3 regions of the Embleya sp. L77 genome follow, and region 3 is predicted to be linked to each of the others. Evidence: riboswitches for the same ligand, from Rfam matches in the RefSeq annotation. Region 3 holds a riboswitch; each other region holds the start of a gene.
What was found. Region 3 has a riboswitch for cobalamin ahead of ACZOOI_RS19905 (energy-coupling factor ABC transporter permease). Riboswitches for the same ligand answer to the same signal wherever they lie in the genome.
Positions count from the first base shown of each region.

Region 1 (6,715 bases), 2.0 Mb from region 3:
GCTGAGCGAGGTCGCCCGGACCCGGACCAGCACCCGACCGGGGCCCGGCTCCGGCTGCTCGTGCTCGCGGATCGTGATGCCCTCGATGCCGGCGCCGGGCCGCAGGTGGTAGCTCTTCATCGGGTTTCCTCCCTCGACCGATCGGCCCGCCCCGTTCGGCGGGCCGTGGCAACGATCATGTGACCGGCTCCGGAGCCGAACAATTCCCCCGAGGGAATTGCCGGAGATACCCTCGGCTGCCTAGAACTGCCTCATGAGCACGACGACCCGGCCCCCCGGCCCGGACTTCCCCGCCGAGTTGCGGCGCTGGCGCACCGCCCGGCGACTGAGCCAACTCGAACTCGCCGCCCGCGCGGAGACCTCCCAACGGCATCTCAGCTTCATCGAAAGCGGCCGATCGCGCCCCGGCCGAACCATGATCATCCGACTGGCCGAGTCGCTCGGCCTGTCCCTGCGCGAGCGCAACGCGCTGCTGCACACCGCCGGATACGCACCGGTCTTCCCCGAATCGGACCTGGATGCGCCGATGTTGCGCCCGGTCCACGACGCGCTGCGTGCGGTGCTCGAAGGCCACCTGCCCTACCCGGCGATGGTGCTGCGCCCGTACGGGCAGATCGTCGCGGCGAACGCGGCGATCGACGTGCTGACCGAAGGAGCGTCCGCGGACCTGCTCCGCGCCCCGATGAACATGCTGCGGCTGATGCTGCATCCCGAGGGCATGGCACCGCGGGTGCGGAACCTGAACGCGTGGGGCCACCACGTACTGGAGAACATGCGCGCCCAGGCGCTGCGCAGCCCGGACCCGCTGCTGGACGCCTTCATCGAGGAGCTGCGCGGCTACGTCCCGGACGCCGAACTGGGGCCCGACCACCTGGGTTTCGCGGTCCCGCTCCGCCTGCGCGACCCCGAGGGCCCGGGCGAACTGCGCCTGCTGACCACGCTGACGTCCTTCGCCACGGCCACCGATGTCACCCTCGCCGAACTGCACCTGGAGGCATTCCTCCCCGCCGACGAGGCCACGGCCACGGCATTGCGCCGTCGGGCGGCCGAACGCTCGTGAGCCCAGCCCCTTCCCCCTACCGCCGGCGCGTCGGCCGCACGGCGGGAGAACGCGAAACCGCCGTGCCGTCCCGATAAGGGGACGGCACGGCGGCTTCGTCGAGCACGACGCCTCGGGCTCAGAAGTCCTCGTCGAAGGACACCGAGCCGGTGACCGCGACCTGGTAGGCGGAGACCCGCCGCTCGAAGAAGTTCGAGAGTTCCTGTACGTCCTGAAGCTCCATGAACCCGAACGGGTTCGCCGAGCCGTAGACCGGGGCCATGCCGAGCTGGGCCAGCCGCCGGTCGGCCACGTGCTCCAGGTAGGAGCGCATGTCCGTGACCGTCATCCCGGACACGCCGCCCTGGAGCAGGTCCTCGGCGAACGCCGTCTCCGCCTCGACCGCCTCGGCCAGCATGCGCCGGACGTCCTCGGCGAGTTCGTCGTCGAACAGGTCGGGCTCCTCGGCCCGCACCGTCTCCACCACGGCGAACGCGAAGTCCATGTGCGCCGACTCGTCGCGGAAGACCCAGTTGGTCCCCGAGGCGAGCCCGTTGAGCAGGCCGCGCGAGCGCAGGAAGTACACGTACGCGAAGGCGCCGTAGAAGAACAGGCCCTCGATACACGCCGCGAAGCAGATCAGGTTGAGCAGGAACTGCCGCCGGTCCTCCCGCGATTCGAGCCGGTCCAGGCCCATCGCCGAGTCGATCCAGCGGAAGCAGAACTCCGCCTTGCGCCGGATCGACGGGATGTGCTCGACCGCGGCGAACGCCTGCTCGCGCTCCTCGTGGTCGGGCATGTAGGTGTCGAGCAGGGTCAGGTAGAACTGCACATGGACGGCCTCTTCGAAGAGTTGCCGCGACAGATACAACCGGCCCTCGGGTGAGTTGATGTGCCGGTACAGGTTCAGTACCAGGTTGTTCGCCACGATCGTGTCACCGGTCGCGAAGAACGCGACCAGGCGCTGCACGAGGTGCCGCTCCGCCGGGCTGAGCTTGTCCAGGTCGGCCAGGTCGCTGTGCAGGTCGACCTCTTCGACCGTCCACGTATTGCGGATCGCCGCGCGGTACTTCTCGTAGAAGTCCGGATACCGCATCGGGCGCAGCGTGAGGTTCATTCCGGGATCGAGCAGGCTCACGTGCACGCCTCACAGGCTTCGGGGTTCTCCAGCGAGCAGGCGATGACCTCCAGGTCGGAGATCTCCTCGACCGGCGCGGCCGAGGCCTGCGCCGGCACCGTCGCCTGCTGGATCCGCGTCGCGGGGCGCGAGCGCAGGTAGTACGTGGTCTTGAGACCGGTGGACCACGCGTAGCGGTACATCGAGGACAGCTTGCCGATGGTCGGGTCGGCCATGAACAGGTTCAGCGACTGCGACTGGTCGATGTACGGCGAGCGGGCCGCCGCCAGGTCGATCAGCGCGCGCTGCGGCAGCTCCCACGCGGTGCGGTACAACTCGCGCACGTCCTCGGGGAGTTCGGCGATGCCCTGGACCGAGCCCTCGGCGCGCTTGATCCGGTCGCGGACCTCGGGGGTCCACAGGCCGCGGGCCTTGAGCTCGCGCACCAGGTAGGCGTTGATCTGGAGGAACTCGCCGGACAACGTCTCGCGCTTGAACAGGTTCGACACCTGCGGCTCGATGCACTCGTAGGCGCCCGCGATCGAGGCGATGGTCGCGGTCGGTGCGATCGCCACGAGCAGCGAGTTGCGCAGGCCGTGTTCGGCGACCCGGTCGCGCAGCGCATCCCAACGCTTGGTTTGGGTCGGGTGGACGCCCTCCCACAGGTCCGGCTGGAGCCGACCGCGCGCGGCGTGCGTCTCGGCGTAGGCCGGGTGCGGGCCGTGCACCTCGGCGAGCGCCGAGGAGGTCTCCAACGCGGTGAGGTAGATCTCCTCGGAGATCAGCGTGGACAGCTCGCGTGCCTCGACCGAGTCGAACGGCATGCCGAGGGTGAAGAACACGTCCTGCAGGCCCATCAGACCCAGGCCCACCGGGCGCCAGCGCGGGTTGGACGCGGCGGCCTGGTCGGTCGGGTAGTAGTTGATGTCGATGACCCGGTCCAGGAAGACCACCGCGGTGCGGACCGTCGCGCGCAGCTTGTCCCAGTCCATGCCCTCGCCGGCGACCACGTGCGCGCCGAGGTTGACCGAGCCGAGGTTGCACACGGCCGTCTCGCCGTCGCTGGTGACCTCCAGGATCTCGGTGCACAGGTTGGACAGGTGCACCACGTTGCCCGGCTCCGCGGCCTGGTTGCAGGTGCGGTTGGCCGCGTCCTTGAAGGTCATCCAGCCGTTGCCGGTCTGCGCGAGCGTGCGCATCATCCGGGCGTACAGGTCGCGCGCGGGCATCTGCCGGACGAACCGGCCGTCCCGCTCGGCGGCTTCGTAGACCCGGTCGAACTCGGCGCCCCACAGATCGGGCAGTTCGGGCAGCTCGTTCGGGTCGAACAGCGACCAGACGCCGTCCTCCTCGACCCGGCGCATGAACAGGTCCGGCACCCAGTTGGCCAGGTTGAGGTTGTGCGCGCGGCGCGCGTCCTCACCGGTGTTCTCGCGCAGTTCGAGGAACTCCAGGATGTCCGGGTGCCACGTCTCCAGGTACACGCAGGCCGCGCCCTTGCGCCGGCCGCCCTGGTTGACCGCGGCCACCGACGAGTCGAGCGTCTTGAGCCACGGCACGATGCCGTTGGAGTGCCCGTTGGTGCCGCGGATCAGCGAGCCGCGCGAACGCACCCGCGACCACGCCACGCCGATGCCGCCGGCGAACTTCGACAGCCGGGCGATCCGCCCGTACATGTCGTAGATCGACTCCAGCTCGTCCTTGGGCGAGTCGAGCAGGTAGCACGAGGACATCTGGGTGTGCACCGTGCCGGAGTTGAACAGCGTCGGCGAGCTGGGCAGGTAGGCGAGCGAGGACATCAGCCGGTAGAAACCGATCGCCTCGCCGGGCTCCTGGGCCAGGCCGCACGCCACACGCAGCAGGAAGTGCTGCGGCGTCTCGACCACCTTGCGCGAGACCGGGTGGCGCAGCAGGTAGCGGTCGTACACGGTGCGCAGGCCGAAGTACTCGAAGCGACGGTCGCCTTCGACGTCCACGGCGGCGTCCAGCTCGGCGGCGTGCTTCGCGACGAACGCCGCGGTCTCCGCGCCGATGATGCCCTCCCGGCGACCGAGCGCGATGCCGGCGCTGAACGAGGTGACGCCGGCCGCCAGGGCCTCGTCCGCGATCCGGCCGGCGAGCAGCCGCGCGGCGAGCCGCGAATAGGCGGGCTCCTCGGCGATCAGCTCGGCGGCGGTACGCACCGCCAGGTCCGCGGCGGCGCCCTTGTCCGCGCCCTCGTTCAGGCCCGCGACGACCCGGCGGACGACCCGATCCGGATCGACCTCCGGCAGATCGCGCGCCTGGGTGCGCACCAGGGTTGCCAGTTGGTCCTCGGGGCTTTCGTCGATCCGCATCCGGGTCGCGCCCACGCTGTCCACAACGGTCACGTGCTCTCTCCTCGCGAGCTCGTACGTACAGGTGACCCCGCGCCCGAAGGCACGGGCAGCCGGCAGGTATTCGGACTCGCGGGCATGCCGGGGCACCACCGGGCACGGCGTGCTCGGCGGGCCGCGGAGTACCTAGTGGTCGTCGCTTCCCGAATGCCTCTCGGCGTTCGGCGCTCCATGACGACGTTCGTTCCCGCTCACCGCTGCGGGGCAGTTCCGGCTTCACACCGGATTCCCTCTCGCGTCGCCCTTCCACTGAAGGAACGGCGAACCAGCTGCGTCGCAGAGCATATATGTAGTGGCCGGGTGGTCGTTGCACCCCCAGGTGTTGTGTCGTGTCGCGGTTCTCGGCGTACCACGGATCACCGCCGGCGGGCACGCCCCCGGCGGTGCGGCCCCCGGGCGCCGGGTGCGCGGTGCCCGGCGGGCGGTGCGGGGCCGTATCCCCGCCGGATACCCGGCACGACGGTACTCGCGTGCACCGCGTCGAGCGGTCGCGCGACACGCCGGGCGGCGCGGTGTCGTGGGACCTGCCGAATCCGCGCGAGGGCGGCGGCCGGGGTGACCCGAGAACGGGTCGCCGCGCCGCGCTCGGCGGGCGGCGGAGGCGGTCGGGCGGTGCGTCGCGGGCGCGGGCGGTGCGCGGGCTCAGGGACGGCCGGTCCGAGGCCCCGAGTGCGGCGGGCGGGCGTGTCGGGCCGGGCGGTCGTGCGGTCGGTCCACCGGTCGCGGCACCTCCCGGCCCGAGTCGCGCCACTCCGCGACCAACGCCTCGTAGACGGGGGTCTCGATCGTCTCGGTGGGCCACGGCCCGAACGGGGCCCGCAGGATCTTCATGCCGATCCAACCGCGCGAGGGGGCGTGAAGTAACCACCAACCGGGTGATGCCACTCGGTCGATTGACGTATCGACTCGGATATAGGTAGTCGAAACGGACCCGACTCGCCCGGGAACGCGAGAACCCGGGCTCCAGGCATCGCGCATCGGGCATCGGTGGACGGCGCGCCGTCGCGCGGGGTCGCCGACCCGGGCCGGCTCACGCCGGCGGCGAGGAGCCCCGTCCCTCCGGGCCCGCCGGGGCTTCCGGGGCCGCGCGGCCCTCGGCGGCCCCGCCCGCGCCCGAGGAGTTCGGATCGCTCGCCGCGCGGAGTTCGGCGAACGCCTCGCCCAGCGCCGCCGCCGTCCAGTGCGCGTTCAGGCCGCTCGGGTTCGGCAGCACCCAGATCCCGGTGTCGCCGATCCGCTCGTGCTGCCGGCCGACCACCGCCTTCGGCCGGCCGAAGCCGGTCCGGTAGGCGCCGATGCCCAACACCGCCAGCCAGGCCGGTCGGTACCTGTGCACCCTGGCCGTGAGCGCCGCGCCGCCCGCGATGTACTCGTCCCTGGTCAACTCGTCCGCGCGGGCGGTGGTGCGGGCCACCACGTTGGTGATGCCGAGACCGAGCGCGAGCAGCTCGTCCTGCTCGGTCGGAGCGAGCAGGCGAGGTGTGAACCCGGACGCGTACAGCGCGGGCCAGAACCGGTTCCCCGGACGGGCGAAGTGCCGGCCGGTGGCGCCGGACCACAGGCCCGGGTTGATCCCGCAGAACAACACCCGCAGGTCGGGCCCGATGACGTCCGGGATGCTGCGCCCGTGTGCGGCGGCCAGCTCGGCGGCGGTGGGATTGCGGCCCGGCGGGATGGGCAACACGAGCGGTTTCGCGGGGCCCGGCTCGGGCTCTTTCGCGGCGCTCACGGTGCCTCCGCGATCAGCGCCGTGCCCACCGACCGGAAGCCGAGTCGGCCGTACATGCGCGCCACGTCCTCGTCGCCCGCCGACAGGAACACCGTGTCGTTCCCGCCGTCGAGCGCATGCCCGGCCAGCTCCCAGGTCACCGCCGCCGCGAGGCCGCCGCGTCGGGCCGCGGGGAGGGTGGCCACGCCGACGATCTCGGCCGTGTCGTACAGGTGCTGGTAGCTGCCCACGCACAAGGGTCCGGCCGGGCTGTACGCGGCGAACATCACCGTCTCGCCGGAGCGCAGCCGCTCGTTGAGGTAGGACAGCAGGTTCGGGTCCTGGCCCAGGGCGGTGGTGTCCCGCTCGGTGGGGCCGTCGGTTCCGAAAGCGGTGCCCGGGTTGGCGAACCCGACCGTCGCGACGCTGTGCACGATCGCCAGATCGGTGGCGTCCGCCCGGACCCGACGCACCGT
Region 1 is NZ_CM145709.1:6,607,316-6,614,030, forward strand. It holds gene ACZOOI_RS28080 (zinc-dependent alcohol dehydrogenase family protein) at 1-120, opposite strand, end outside; gene ACZOOI_RS28085 (helix-turn-helix domain-containing protein) at 254-1,060, shown strand; gene ACZOOI_RS28090 (ribonucleotide-diphosphate reductase subunit beta) at 1,179-2,156, opposite strand; gene ACZOOI_RS28095 (ribonucleoside-diphosphate reductase subunit alpha) at 2,174-4,492, opposite strand; cobalamin riboswitch at 4,570-4,816, opposite strand; gene ACZOOI_RS28100 (hypothetical protein) at 5,174-5,362, opposite strand; gene mug (G/U mismatch-specific DNA glycosylase) at 5,562-6,206, opposite strand; gene ACZOOI_RS28110 (GNAT family N-acetyltransferase) at 6,257-6,715, opposite strand, start outside.
Region 1: linked by a shared signal. The riboswitch ahead of ACZOOI_RS28095 (ribonucleoside-diphosphate reductase subunit alpha) and the one ahead of ACZOOI_RS19905 (energy-coupling factor ABC transporter permease) in region 3 are both predicted to bind cobalamin.

Region 2 (6,715 bases), 4.0 Mb from region 3:
GTTCGACGCGCGGCATCCGCAGGCACAACCGGCGCAGCTCGGTGGTCAGCGGCGGGACCGCGTCCGCGAGGCCGGCCGCCCAGCCGCCGATCACCACGATCTCCGGGTCCAGCGCCAGCACCAGCGCGGTGACGTCGTGGATCAGCCGCTGGACGAATCGGTCCACCGCCTCGGTCGCGGTCCGGTCGCCCTCGGCCGCGTGCCGGAAGACCTCGCCGACGGCCGCCTCGTCCAGTGGCGGCAACGGCGTGCCGGTGGTGGACAGCAGGTTCTCCGGGGTGACCTGGCGGCCCAGCAGGTGCAGTGCGCCGATCTCGCCGGCGGCGCCGCCGAAGCCGCGATGCAGGCGGCCGTTGATGAACGAGCCGGCGCCCGGGCTGAGGCCGGCCATCACGTAGACGATGTCGTCGGAACCGACCGCGACGCCCTTCCAGCGTTCGCCGATCGCGGCCAGGTTGGCGTCGTTCTCGACCTGGACCGGACAGCTGAACGAGCGGCCGAGTCGGCCGCCGAGGTCCAGGCCGGTCCAGCCCGGCATCGCCGAGGACAGCGTGACCACGCCCTCGGTGTCCACGATCCCGGGCGTGCCCACGCCCACACCCCACAGCGAACCCCGGGAGACCTGGGCCCGGCGCAGGGTCTCGCTGACCAGGCCGCGCACACGTTCGAGCCGGTCCTCGGCCTCGCAATCCTCCTCCACGGTGCGTGCGGCCCGGCCGACGATCGTGCCGGCGAGGTCGGCGAGCACGACCCGGATGTGGTGCACGCCGACGTCGATGCCGAGCAGGTGACCGGCCTCGGCGTGGAAGCGGAAGCGTCGGGCCGGACGACCACGCGGTCGACTGCCGTCCTCGCTCTCGGCGGTGGTGGTCTCCACGACCAGACCCTCGGCGAGCAGGCCGTCGACGACTTGCTCGACGGTGGGGCGGGACAGACCGGTGGCCTCCATCAACGCGGTCACGGTCAACACCTCGCCGGCGCGCAACGTGCGCAGGGTTGCCGCGGAGTTGATCCGCCGGACCACGGAGGAGTCTCCGCCGGTCGCCTGTGCCACAGCTCTTGTCCTCTCATCGCGCCGGCGCGCGGTACGTCCGTCCGGGCCGCCGCGCCCGTCGTACACGTCGCTGCTCAGGCGCGGATGGTACCCAGGTTTCGCGTCGAATCAGGACGCGGGCCGCAACGCGGTCGGCCCCGTCTCGGCGAACGCCAGCCGGCAGGTGTCCGCGCGGTAGGTCGCCACGGTGACCGCGGCGGTCCGGCCGAGCGCGGTGTACGTCGTGGTCACGATCAGCACGGCGGTACCGGGCGGACGCTCCAGGTAGCGCGCCTCCTCGGCCTCGGCCACGCCCAGCTCGACCGCGCGGTGCCGGCTCTCCAGGCGGTGCCCGCGCAGTTGACGCAGCATCAGCGAGGCCCGCTCGAAGCCGGGGACGCGGGTGGACAACGAGGGCACGACGGCGCGGGAGACGTACAGGCATTCCAGGCCGACCACCTGGCGCATGGAGAACTGGCGGCGGCGCAGCCGGTGTACCAGGGCGGACGGGCGGCCCTTGAGGGTGTCCGCGAAGTCGTCGGTCACCGGCACGGTGGCGCAGTCGATCACCTCGCGGTCGCGCAGGTCCACGCCCGGCCAGCCCTCGCCGTCGGCGCTGAGCGAGACGTCCACGCGCGGTCCGGCGACGGTGGTGCCGGCGCCGCGCTTGCGGACCAGGCGGCCTTCGAGTTCGAGCTGCTCCAGCGCGTGCCGCAGGGTGGCCCGGGCGACGCCGAAGCGGGCGGCGAGGTCGCGCTCGTTGGGGAGGATGTCGCCGGAGCTGAAGTCCTCCTCGATCGCCTTCAGCAGCGAGGTGCGCAGTTGCCAGTACTTGGGCTCGCCGAAGACCGCTTCGTCCGGCAATGTCGCCATGCTGCTCACGGACGCCCCCTCGGCTGGCCGACGCCTGCGCGGCGCGGACTTATTGCATGCTCGGTTTAGTAAAGACGGTTGAATATAACCGCGTCGGACCACGAAAGGTCCAGACCAAGTCGGCCGAAGTTCCCGGTGACCTGGCTCACATCACCCTGACCGGACCGCCGGCGCCTAAGCTGACCTGCGCGAATGGTTCACGCCCCCGACCGGGGTGCGTGTCGCAAGAGGGAATCCGGTGCGAGTCCGGAACTGCCCCGCAGCGGTGAGTGGGAACGAGAGCCGTCAACACGCACTGGACGCCGAGCACGGCGTCCGGGAAGCGACGGCCGGTAGGTGTCGGTGCCCGGACGGGCCGACGTGCCCACGAGTCCGAAGACCTGCCTTCGCCCGTGCGCGGCCCGACCGTGCGCGGCCCGACCGGAGCCCGGTGGGAGGGTGGGTCGCGTGTTCGTGGCCGGCTCCGCCGCGTCGTCTCGGTCGGGACCCGGATCGAACTCGCGAAGGAGAGTTCCCATGACCCGCTCGGACCGCTCGCAACGTGCCGCTCGTCGTGATCGCGCGGCGCAGTCGAAGCAGTCGAAGCAGCCCGCGCCGCCCGCCGGTTCGGCCGCCTGCACGATCACCGTGTGCCGGGGCTGCTGTTGCGGCACCGCCAAGATCGCGGGTACGGATCACGCGGGCCAACCGGCCGCGCTGGGCGCGGCCCTGACCGGCACTCGGGTCGCGGTCCGGCTCAGCGACTGTCTGGGCCCGTGCGAACGCGGCAACGTGATCGTGGTGCAACCCTCGCCGACGGGCCGTGCGGCGGGCGGCCGGCCGACCTGGTTCGGGACGGTCAACGACCCGGACACGACCGGTGAGATAGCGGCGTGGGCGGCGGCGGGCGGCCCGGGGATCGCGGACGCCCCGGGGGTGTTGGACCTGTACGAATTCACACCGAACCGCAAGGCCCGGCAGGGGTTGGACTCCTGACGAGGGCTCATCCCCGAAGCCTGCCCGGCCGCGAAGACGACCCGACGAAAAGGCCGCCCCACCCGGGCAACGCCCGGACGAACATCGGGCGCCGGACCGGCCGGGCGGCCGACACCGACGCGGAACATCGGGAAAATTGGTCCAGTCCAATGTATTGACGGGCCGGAAGCGGAAGGCCACCCTTTGGCCATTGGTCTATACCAAGTCCATCGAGGGAGTCCCCCGTGGCACGTCGCTACGTCCCCGTCCTGGCCGCCGCCGCCGCGTCGGCCGGATTGATCTCGCTGTTCGCATTCACCGGTGGTGCCACCGCCGCCGGTCCCGCCGCGTCCCCGGCGGCCACCGGCATCGGCAGCAACTGGTACGCCGCCGCCCCATACCTGATGCCGCTCGACAACGACCCGCCGGACGCCGGCGCGGTGATGGACGCCACCGGCCTGAAGGCGTTCCAGCTCGCCTTCATCCTGGCTCCCAACGGCGGAGGTTGTACGCCGACTTGGGACGGCACCAAGCCGACCTCGACGGATACCGCGGTGGCCGGTGTGATCGCCGCGATTCGAGCCAAGGGCGGTGACGTCTCGGCGTCCGCCGGCGGCTACGGCGGCACCAAGCTCGGCCAGACCTGCGGCACCCCCGAGGCGACCGCAGCCGCGTACCAGCAGGTGATCGACAAGTACTCGCTCAAGGCGCTGGACTTCGACCTGGAGGAGCCCGAGTACGAGAACGCCGCGGCCATCCACAACGAGATCGGCGCCGCAAAGATCATCCAGCAGCGCAACCCGGGCATCTACCTCTCGGTGACCACGGCCGCCACCGCCGACGGCACCGGCTGGTTCGGCAAGCAGATGTTGAACGAGGCCAAGGCGCAGGGCTTCGTCCCGGACAACTTCTCGATCATGCCGTTCGACGGCGGGTTCAACGGCGCCGCCGCGCAGACCTCGGCGCTGACCAACTTCAACACCATCCTGCGCGACACGTTCGGCTGGGACACCGCCACCGCCTATGCCCACGAGGGCGTTTCGCAGATGAACGGACGCAGCGACACCGGCGAGTACTTCCACCAGGCCGATTTCCAGACCGTGTACGACTACGCGGTCAGCCACCACATGGCGCGCTTCACGAACTGGTCGGTCAACCGGGACCGGCAGTGCACGCCTCCGGACAACAACGGCAAGACCTCGGGCGTGTGCAGCAGCGTGCCGCAGGGCGCCTACGACTTCACCAAGTTCTCCGTGCGGTTCGCGGGCGCCACGCCGCCCACCACGACCCCGCCGACGACGACCCCGCCGACCACCGTCCCGCCGAGCACGTGCAGCACGACGGCGTGGGACCGCGCCGCGATCTACGTCGCGAACAACTCCGTGTCGCACAAGGGTCATTCGTGGAAGGCGAAGTGGTGGACCCAGGGCGAGGAGCCGGGTACGACCGGTCAATGGGGCGTGTGGCAGGACCTGGGCGCGTGTTGACCCGGACCTTGCGCCGACCCGAACCACCGCGGGACCGGCGCCGCCGCGCGTGACGACGCAGCGGTGAGCGCGTGGACGGGTCGGAGTCGCCGATGCGGCGGCTCCGGCCCGTCGGCGTCCGCGGTTGCGGGGTGCTGCGGCCGACTCGGCGCGGCAGTGACTCGGTGACCCGGGACGAGAGCGGCTCCCGGCGCAGTCGCGCGGGCGCGGGGCTGTCGAGGGATGCGTCAGGGCAGGCACGCGAGCTGCCGAGAGCCGCGCCACGGCGGACGTGAGCCACGGCGGACGTGAGCCGAGGCAGAGGTGAGCCCCGGCCGATGTGGGCCCGGCGGCCGCGAGCCCGCGCAGCGCCACACCCGGCGCTGAGTCCGCGCGGCGCCGCCCGGCGCGGATACTCGCTCGTACCGATTCGGCGGCCTGCCTAGGATCGAGCGATGACCACTTCCGACCGCGCCGTCGTGCCGGACGCCGTGACGCAGGCCGTGCGCCGCGGCGACGTCGGCTGGCTCTCCGCCTACTTCGACGGGATGCCCTGCCCGGTCGCGGTGCTGCGGCAGTTGATCGGGCATCCGGACCCGGCGCTGCGCCACCTCGGCGTCGTGCTGCTCCGTGAGCGCGCGGGGCGACCCGATCAGGGCCTGCTCGCGGAGTCGGCGAGCGAAAGCCTGGTCGCGGAGTCGGCGAGCCTGCTGTCCGGGGTGTCGCCCGGGTCGGCCGAGACGGCGGCGGTACTGGCCGAGGCGTGCGCGCGACTGCGCGTTCCGGCGCCGGAATGGCGGTCGGCGGCGTGGCCGGCCAGGGTGCGGATCGCCTGGCTGCGCGCCGAGATCATCGGCCGACCCGAGCCGACCGTGCGGGCCGAACCGCTCGGCGAGGAGCTGTACCAGGCGGTGCGCCTGATCGACGCCGACGCGCCGGCCGACCTCGACGGCTACCTGCGCGGTCTGATCGCCCGGCCCGATCCCGTGCTGCGCGAGGCGGCGCTGCGGGTGCTGCGTGCGGCGGTGTACGGCGCGCTGCTGGTTCCCGAGCAGGCGCGCGGCCGGTTGGTCGAGCTGCTGGATCCGGCCGGCGGGGCGCGGGTGGTCGCGGGGGCGCTGGCCGAATTGGCCGAACCGTGGGCCCACGGGGACGCGCCGGCGGGCCTGGAACCGGCGTTGCGACGGGTGGTGTCGGAGTATCCCGAGGCCGTGGAGACGGCGGCCCGGTTCGGCCTGGCCGGGCTGCTGCGCGAGATCGCGGCGGATCCGGGATTGCCGGGGAACTCGCGGCGGCGCGCCCTGGAACTGGTCGGGGAGTTCGCCGAACGCGGCGATACGGCCGCACTGTCGGCGCTTGCGGGCACGGACCCGCTGCTGTTCGCCGCGCCGTTCGCCGCGTGTCTGCGGGCGATGCATCGACGCGGTCACTTCGTCCGAGCCGACGACGTGCCGGCCGTGATCGAGATGGCACTCGCCGACTACCGCGTGTCCACCGCGGACTTCGCGATCGTGTTGTTCACCGTGCGGCACGAGGTGTTGCGGGCTCTGACGGCGGTTCCCGACGACGACCCGCACTGGCCACGCTGCGCCGAACTGCTGTACGCGCTGGCCGCCCAGGGCGCGCCCGACCTGCCGGTCGGTGAGGTGCTCACCGCGCGACTCGCGGGCTCGGCGCGACCCGAGCCGATCCTGTCCGTCCTGCGCGAACTGCGGTACACGGACGCGGAGGGCGTCGTCCTCGCCACCCTGCCCCGCGCACCCCGGGCGGCGCTGCGCGCGTTGGAGGCGATCGGCGGGCCGGCCACGGTCGCGGCGCTGCGCGAGGCATTGGGCGTCACCGACCCCGACCGCGTGGTCGCGCCGTATCTGCGCGCGGTGGCGGACCTCGCGCTGGAGGTGTTGTGGCTCCTCACCGACGACCCGGCCGCGCGCCGGGAGTTGCGCGGTCGGCTCAATCGTCGCGAGCTGCCCGAACGGGTCGCGGCGGACCTCGGCATTCCCGACGCGGACGAACTCCCGGCGCTCACCGCGGACTTGGATGTGCTTCGACCGGACGACGCGCTGTGCCGACTCGCCGACCACGGCGATGCGCGCACCGTTCCCGTGCTCGCGGACCTGCTGCTGCGCGGGGTGAGCGAGCTCGTGGCCAACCGCGGCGAGGAGGTCGCCGAACCGGTTGTGCCGGACGGCGTCCGGCGATCGATCGGCGCACTCGGCGAACGCCTGTACCGACGGCGCGCGTTGCGCCCGGCCTGCCTGCTCGACGCGACGTCCGCGGAGGCGGCGCGGGACGCGCTCGTCGTGGATCTGACGCTCGATGTCCTGGGGCGCGCCGGAGTCACCGACGCCGAACTGGTCGTGCTGCTCGAACTCCTGGGCCGGGTACC
Region 2 is NZ_CM145709.1:662,797-669,511, reverse strand. It holds gene ACZOOI_RS02765 (ROK family protein) at 1-1,054, opposite strand, end outside; gene ACZOOI_RS02760 (GntR family transcriptional regulator) at 1,163-1,906, opposite strand; cobalamin riboswitch at 2,082-2,308, shown strand; gene ACZOOI_RS02755 ((2Fe-2S) ferredoxin domain-containing protein) at 2,423-2,881, shown strand; gene ACZOOI_RS02750 (carbohydrate-binding protein) at 3,106-4,347, shown strand; gene ACZOOI_RS02745 (HEAT repeat domain-containing protein) at 4,782-6,715, shown strand, end outside.
Region 2: linked by a shared signal. The riboswitch ahead of ACZOOI_RS02755 ((2Fe-2S) ferredoxin domain-containing protein) and the one ahead of ACZOOI_RS19905 (energy-coupling factor ABC transporter permease) in region 3 are both predicted to bind cobalamin.

Region 3 (6,715 bases):
CCGGGCGGGCACCTTGGCGAACCCGAACGCGACGACCAGGACGGTCCCGGCGACCAGGACCGCGCCCGGCCACGGCGGCAGCGCGACCGCGCAGCCGAGCAGCCCGAAGGAGAGCACGGCTTTGTCGGCCGGGTGGCGGCGGCGCCACGTACTCGCGTGCGCCGCCGCATCGATCGGCAACACGGGATCAGCGACCCGGGGCCGATACCGGTGCCTCGGCGGCGGCGTCCGCCGGCTCGTCGGGCGTGTCCGCGGCCTCCGGAGCGAGTCGGCGACGGGTGCGCTTGACGCCGAACACGTAGCCGACCACGCCTGCGCCGACCGCGGCCTGCAACGCGAACAGGCCGGACTCGATCTCGCCGGACGGCGGTTCGTACAGCGGGCTGAACCACGGTTCGTAGTCCGGGTCGTTCTCGGTGATCGCGGTCTCGGCCTGGGTGTCGGAGCCCGCGAACGGCTCGTCCTTGTGGTCGCCCATCCCGAACACCACGGGCAGCGCCGCGAGCAGCACCACGGCCAGCACGATCAGCAGGTTGATCTTCGTCGAGCGCTTCACTTGGTCTTCTCCTCCTCGCGCGCGACCCGCGCGTCGGTGACCACACCGAGGCGGATCAGGTCGCCTCGGCTGGACTGCCGCAGCAAGCGCACGACCAGGACGGTCAGCAGACCCTCACTGATCGCCAGCGGGATCTGGGTGAGCGAGAAGATGCCGCCGAACTTGGCCAGGGCGCCGGGGAATCCGCTGTCGGGGTCGGGGAAGGCGAGGGCCAGTTGCACGCTTGTCACGCAGTACGTGCTCAGGTCCGCGACGAACGCGCCCAGGAACACCGCGACGTCCAGCGGCATGGTGCCGCCGCGTCGATCGAGCAGTGAGCGGGCAAGTCGATACGCGCCGTAACCCGCCCACGGGCCGACGATCGCCATCGAGAACGCGTTCGCGCCGAGTGTGGTCAGCCCGCCGTGCGCCAGCAACAACGCCTGGAAGAGCAGGGTGATCGTGCCCAGCACGGCCATGATCGGTGGTCGGAACAGGATGGCGCCCAGTCCGGTACCGGTGGGATGCGAGCAACTCCCGGTGACGGAGGGGATCTTCAGCGCGGACAGCACGAACGAGAACGCGCCGGACGCGCCCAGCAGCAGGGTGTTCTCGGGGCGGTCGCGTACCTCGCGGGTGAGCGCGCGGGCACCGTGGACGACGAACGGGGTCGACGCGACGCCCCAGGCGACGGCGTGTTCCCAGGGCAGATAGCCCTCGGCGATATGCATGAGGAAGGGTCCCTCTCCAACACCTCGTGGACGGACGATCGCCGTGGCCGGTCTCCTGGCTGACGGGTCGTACGTTCACGTCTCCGCCTTCCCGGGGCCGCGCAAGCGGTCCCAGTGGCTTCCCCGAGACGACGAATCAACGTTTTCGCGGGGGTGGAGGAGAACTTCCCGATCACAGTGGCGAGGGCCGCGCCGGCATCGAACCGGCTTCCCGAACACCACGGCGAGCCGACACTAGTGGTCGGATGGACATGGCGACAAGGTGGCTTTTGCAAACCGTGCGCAAGACCACAAGATGGGCGGAGCGGCCGAGCAATAACCGCATTCCGGAAACTCCACGCGGCTGTCCGGGCCTTGCGCACACTCGCGCGGTCCACGTGCCGGGGCGGGCCCGCGGGAGGGCGAACCGGGCCGCGGGCGGGCGCGGACGAGTGCCGTGTGGCCGGCTCAGTCCAGGCCGGGGCCGCGGCCGCGGACGACCAGGGTGCCCGCCACCCGATCGCCGACCCGCTGCCGGCGCTCGCTGGTGAGCACCGCGGTCAGCCCGATCGCGCCGAGTGCGAACGCATCGACGGCCAACAGCAGCCAGCGGATCCCGAGTTGGCGCCGGCCGGCACGTCCGCCGGACACGTCCACCACGCGGATGCCGAACACCTGCATGCCCCACGTGCGCCCGTCGTGCTCGGCGGGACGCAGCACCCAGTACCAGAACAGGATCGCGACCGCGACGACGATCACGCCGGCGGTGATCGTCGCGGTCAGCGGACCGCTGCGGATCGAACCGTCGGGGTGCGTGGGCAGCAGGACGAACAGGAACATCGCGGCTCCGGGCAACAGCGCGGAGGCCACCACGTCCACCAGGAACTGGCCGATTCGGCGCCACAGCACCGAGGGGACGACCGGGCTCTCGACCGCGGGCAGCCACAGTCGGGCACCCGACCGGGCGGGACGTGCCGAGCGCGCGAAGTGCTGCGGAAGGCTCCGTTCGTACATGTCCTTGTACTTTCCGCTACCGGGCGAGTTGACTCCCGGCGCGGCCGGATATCGCAGAGATTGCGCCCGGTCGGCGGACACGAGGGCCGACCGGGCACCGAGGGGAGGCGGGCGGTCACCGAAATCGACCGGAGGGCATCGTTGGTGCCCTGAAGCCGGGTCGTGCGGTGCCGCGCCACGCCGTGTCGAGCCGGGCCCGCGCCGCGCCGCGGCGGACGTGGTCCGGCGCGGCGCCGGCCGATCAGAGCGTCATCGGACCGTCCGCCCCGAACAGGTCCGGCTCGGAGCGGCTGATCACGTCGTACAGCGGCTTGTAGTTGATCCAGGCCACCGTGTCATTGCCCAGCTGCTCGCGGGTCAGCCGGGCGTTCTCCGGCGAGATCGGCCTGAGCTCGCCGGCCGCCTGGGCGAGCAGCTGCACCTGGCAGGAGCGCTCCATGGTGATGAACCACCACGCCGCGGCGTCGACCGACTGCCCGACCGTCAGCAGGCCGTGATTGCGCAGGATCAGCGCCTTGCGCGGGCCGAGCGTCTCGGCGATCCGGCGGCCCTCCTCGGCGTCGAGCACGACGCCCGCGTAGTCGTCGAACAGCTCGTGGTCCTCGTAGAAGGGGCACACGTCCTGGGTAATCGGTTCGAGCCTGATGCCGAGCGCGGAGATCGCCCGTCCGTGCACGGAGTGGCTGTGCGCCGCCGCGACCACGTCCGGGCGGGCCGCGTGGATCTGCGAGTGGATCGCGAACGCGGCCTGGTTGACGTGGAATCGACCCTCGACGACCTGCCCCTCGTGGTTGACCAGGATCAGGTCGTCCACGGTGATGTGCTTGAACGACATCCCGAACGGGTTGACCCAGAAGTGATCGGTGAGTTCCGGGTCGCGGGCGGTGATGTGCCCGGCCACGCCCTCCTCGAAGCCGAATCGGCCGAACAGTCGCAGCGCGGCGGTCAAGCGTTCCTTGCGGTGCCGGCGCTCCTGCTCGACGGTCTCGAACGTGGGCGGCAGCGCGAAGCTCAGGTCCGCCGGCGACACCGGCTGCGGCGGGGTCGGCCGCGGCGGGGTCACTCGCCCTGCCTGCACGTCCTGGGCCTGCTGCGCATCGGTGCCGGACATGTCCATCTCCTCGGACTCGGGTCGCGCGGGACTTCGGCCGACGCTACCGGCGAGTCACATCCGGGGACAGCCCTCGGCGGACGCGTCTTCGCACGAGGCCGCGGATTTTAGCGGCCCGCGGTCGTCCGGGTCGGGTTTCCGGGAATTAAGCGAATATTGCCCGCAGTCCGCTTCGGGCTGCTTCTACGCTGCCGTTCAGCGAGTCCGGGACGTCGAGTTCGAAGCAGTCGAACTCGATTTCACCGGGCCCGCACGACATGCACACATTTGCAGGCGACGGACGAGTTACGGGCGGCGCACAGTTGCGGGCGACGCGCACATGTCACCGGCCACGCGCCGTTGCGGCGACGTACGAAGTCACCGGCGACGCGCGCAATGTCGGCGCACAAAAGCTGGAAGGGGCGCGTGACTTGAGCGACGGGGGCGGGAATTCGACGGAGGTCGTCGGTATCGGCGCCCGGGCACCCGCGGTGCCCGGACTCGGCCGCGCCGATCCGGTGCCGCCCCGGGCCAGGACGGACCGGGCCCGGGCGGACTCGGGCCGGCGGGGGCCGCTCGCGCCGGGTCCGACGCCGCGCAGCCCGATGGCGAGGAGCCGGCCGGAGATGGCACAACCCCCGAGGCGGTCGCGGCCGTCCCGACGCAGATCAGGCGACCCGCCGGCCGGGTCCGACACCGAGCGGGGTGCTGTGACCGAGGCGGACGTCATCGCGACAATCGGGGCCGATCCGCACGTGGCGGACGATGCCGAACCGATCGAGCCCGCTCCGGTCGCCATGCCGGCCCCGGGGATCGCACCGCCCGAGGACGAGCCCGTCGGAGTCCACCGGAAAGCCGCACCGCCGATCGCCTCGGAGGCAATCATGGCCAATATGGAAACGGCCCTCAAGGAAGCTATGACGATCGAGGGCGCCGTGGGTGTGGCCCTGGTCGATTACACCAGCGGAATGGCGCTGGGAATTCTCGGCGGCAGCAAGGAACTCGACCTGAATGTGGCCGCCGCCGGAAACACCGACGTGATGCGCGCCAAGATGCGCACGATGGAGATGTTGCACCTCGGCGATCAGATCGAGGACGTCCTGATCACGCTCGGCAAGCAATACCACGTGATCCGGCCGCTGAGCGGGCGGGCCGGGAAGGGCCTGTTCCTGTATCTCGTGCTGCTGAAGGACCGCGCCAATCTCGCGCTGGCCCGACACAGCCTCAAGCGTATCGAGGAGGAGATCGAGGTCTGAGTTCGCGCTCCGCCGACGCGCCGAGGCCGTCGTCGGGGCACGCAGGCCCATCCTCGATACCCCGGGCGTCCTCCGCCACCCCCGTGCGGAGGGCGCCTTCGGGGTGTCCGGCGACACGTACGGACACCCTGGCCTCCCCGCACGGTCTCGGATATGACGGTACGTCAGATGTACCGTCGAGCTCGACGTCGTATGTCGCGTACGGATCGCAGCCGGATCCCGTACGGATCGCGTACCCGAGTCACCCGAGGAGCCGCATGCTGTCCGGCGAGAAGATCCTGATCACCGGCCCCGCGGGCCAGATCGCCTACCCGCTGACCGAGTACCTGGCCCGGGACAACGAGGTGTGGGGCATCGCCCGCTTCTCGAACCCCGAGGACCGCAAGCGGGTGGACGCGCTGGGCGTGACCACGCGCGCCGTCGACCTCGGCGCGGGCACGTTCGACGAACTGCCCCAGGACTTCACCTACGTCCTGCACCTGGCCACCTTCCAGGGCCCCGGACTCGACTACGACGAGGCGCTGCGGGTCAACGCGGAGGGCACCGGGCTGCTGCTCCAGCACTGTCGCCGGGCCAAGGCGGCGCTGGTGATGTCCACGGCGTCGGTGCTCAAGCCGCACCCGGACCCGATGCACGTCTTCCACGAGAGCGACCCGCTGGGCGACGCCAACGTCTCGCACGCACCGACCTACTCGGTCTCCAAGACCGCCGAGGAAGCCGTCTCGCGCTACTGCGCCCGCGCGTTCGACCTGCCGGTGGTGATCGCCCGGATGAACGCCTCCTACGGCCAGGGCGGCGGCCTGCCGACCATGCACCTGGACGCCGTGCTGGCCGGCCGGCCGATCGTCACCCGCTGGGATCCGTGCATGTACAGCCCGATCCACCAGGACGACATCAACAGCCAGACGGCGGCCCTGCTGGACGCGGCGTCCACTCCCGCGACGGTGGTCAACTGGGGCGGCGACGAGCCGGTGAGCGTGCAGGAGTGGGCGGCGCACATGGCCGACCTGAGCGGGCTGCCCGCCGAGGTGGTGGTCCGCGAGCAGCCGGGCACGCTGCGCGGACAGGTACAGGACACCACCAGGCGCGCGGCGATCACCGGGCCGTGTGCGGTGGGGTGGCGCGCGGGGTTGGCGGATGTCTACGCCGCCCGCCGCGGTGATTCGGCCTGACCGGGTCGGGCAGCCTACGGCTGTGCTCGATAGCGTCGAGTCTTCAGGTCTTACTCGCGCCGTCTCGAAGCGCTCCACCTCATCGGATCGCGTCGCTGCGAGCGGCACCACGCAGGAAGGACAACGATCATGGCCATCCTCGATACCCCCATCGCCACGCTGGCGGGGGAGGGCACGACCCTGGGCGGCATCACCGAGGGCAAGGTCGCACTGGTCGTCAACGTCGCGTCCAAGTGCGGCCTGACCCCGCAGTACACCGGCCTCGAAGAACTGCAGAAGGAACTGGGCGCACGCGGCTTCACCGTGGTGGGCGTGCCGTGCAACCAGTTCATGGGCCAAGAACCGGGCAGCGCCGAGGAGATCCTCGAATTCTGCTCGACGACCTACGGTGTGACGTTTCCGCTGACCGAGAAGATCGACGTCAACGGTCCGGACCGGCACCCGCTCTACGACGTGCTCACCGCGGCCTCCGACGCCGAGGGCGGCTCGGGTGACGTGCAGTGGAACTTCGAGAAGTTCCTGCTCTCCGCCGACGGCGCGATCGTCGGCCGGTTCCGCCCGCAGACCGACCCGCACGACCCGAACCTGATCGCCGCGATCGAGAGCGTGCTGCCGAAATAGGGCGGCGGGTGGGTCGAACGCCGGTCGGGTCGTCGGGGGCCCGGCCGGTGTTCGCGGGCCCACCGGGGTGCGGGTGCCGTGCGCGGGGCGGCTTCGTGTCGTGCGTTGCCGATCGTCGCGGGGCGGTTGCCTGCCGCGGGCTCCGCGCCACGGATCCCTTTGCGGGGCGGACCCCTTCGCGGGGCGGACCTACACCAGCGCCCACACGGCCGTCGCGTCGTCGCAGATCTTTCCGCGCGGCCATCTGGACCCGTCCGCGTCGGAGTTCTCCGCGGCCCGCACCCGGGCCAACAACTCGGCCGGCCCGAAGTGCCGCA
Region 3 is NZ_CM145709.1:4,632,743-4,639,457, forward strand. It holds gene cbiQ (cobalt ECF transporter T component CbiQ) at 1-183, opposite strand, end outside; gene ACZOOI_RS19900 (energy-coupling factor ABC transporter substrate-binding protein) at 188-556, opposite strand; gene ACZOOI_RS19905 (energy-coupling factor ABC transporter permease) at 553-1,266, opposite strand; cobalamin riboswitch at 1,295-1,504, opposite strand; gene ACZOOI_RS19910 (RDD family protein) at 1,714-2,259, opposite strand; gene ACZOOI_RS19915 (class II aldolase/adducin family protein) at 2,501-3,370, opposite strand; gene ACZOOI_RS19920 (roadblock/LC7 domain-containing protein) at 4,234-4,605, shown strand; gene ACZOOI_RS19925 (NAD-dependent epimerase/dehydratase family protein) at 4,863-5,777, shown strand; gene ACZOOI_RS19930 (glutathione peroxidase) at 5,907-6,398, shown strand; gene ACZOOI_RS19935 (protein phosphatase 2C domain-containing protein) at 6,588-6,715, opposite strand, start outside.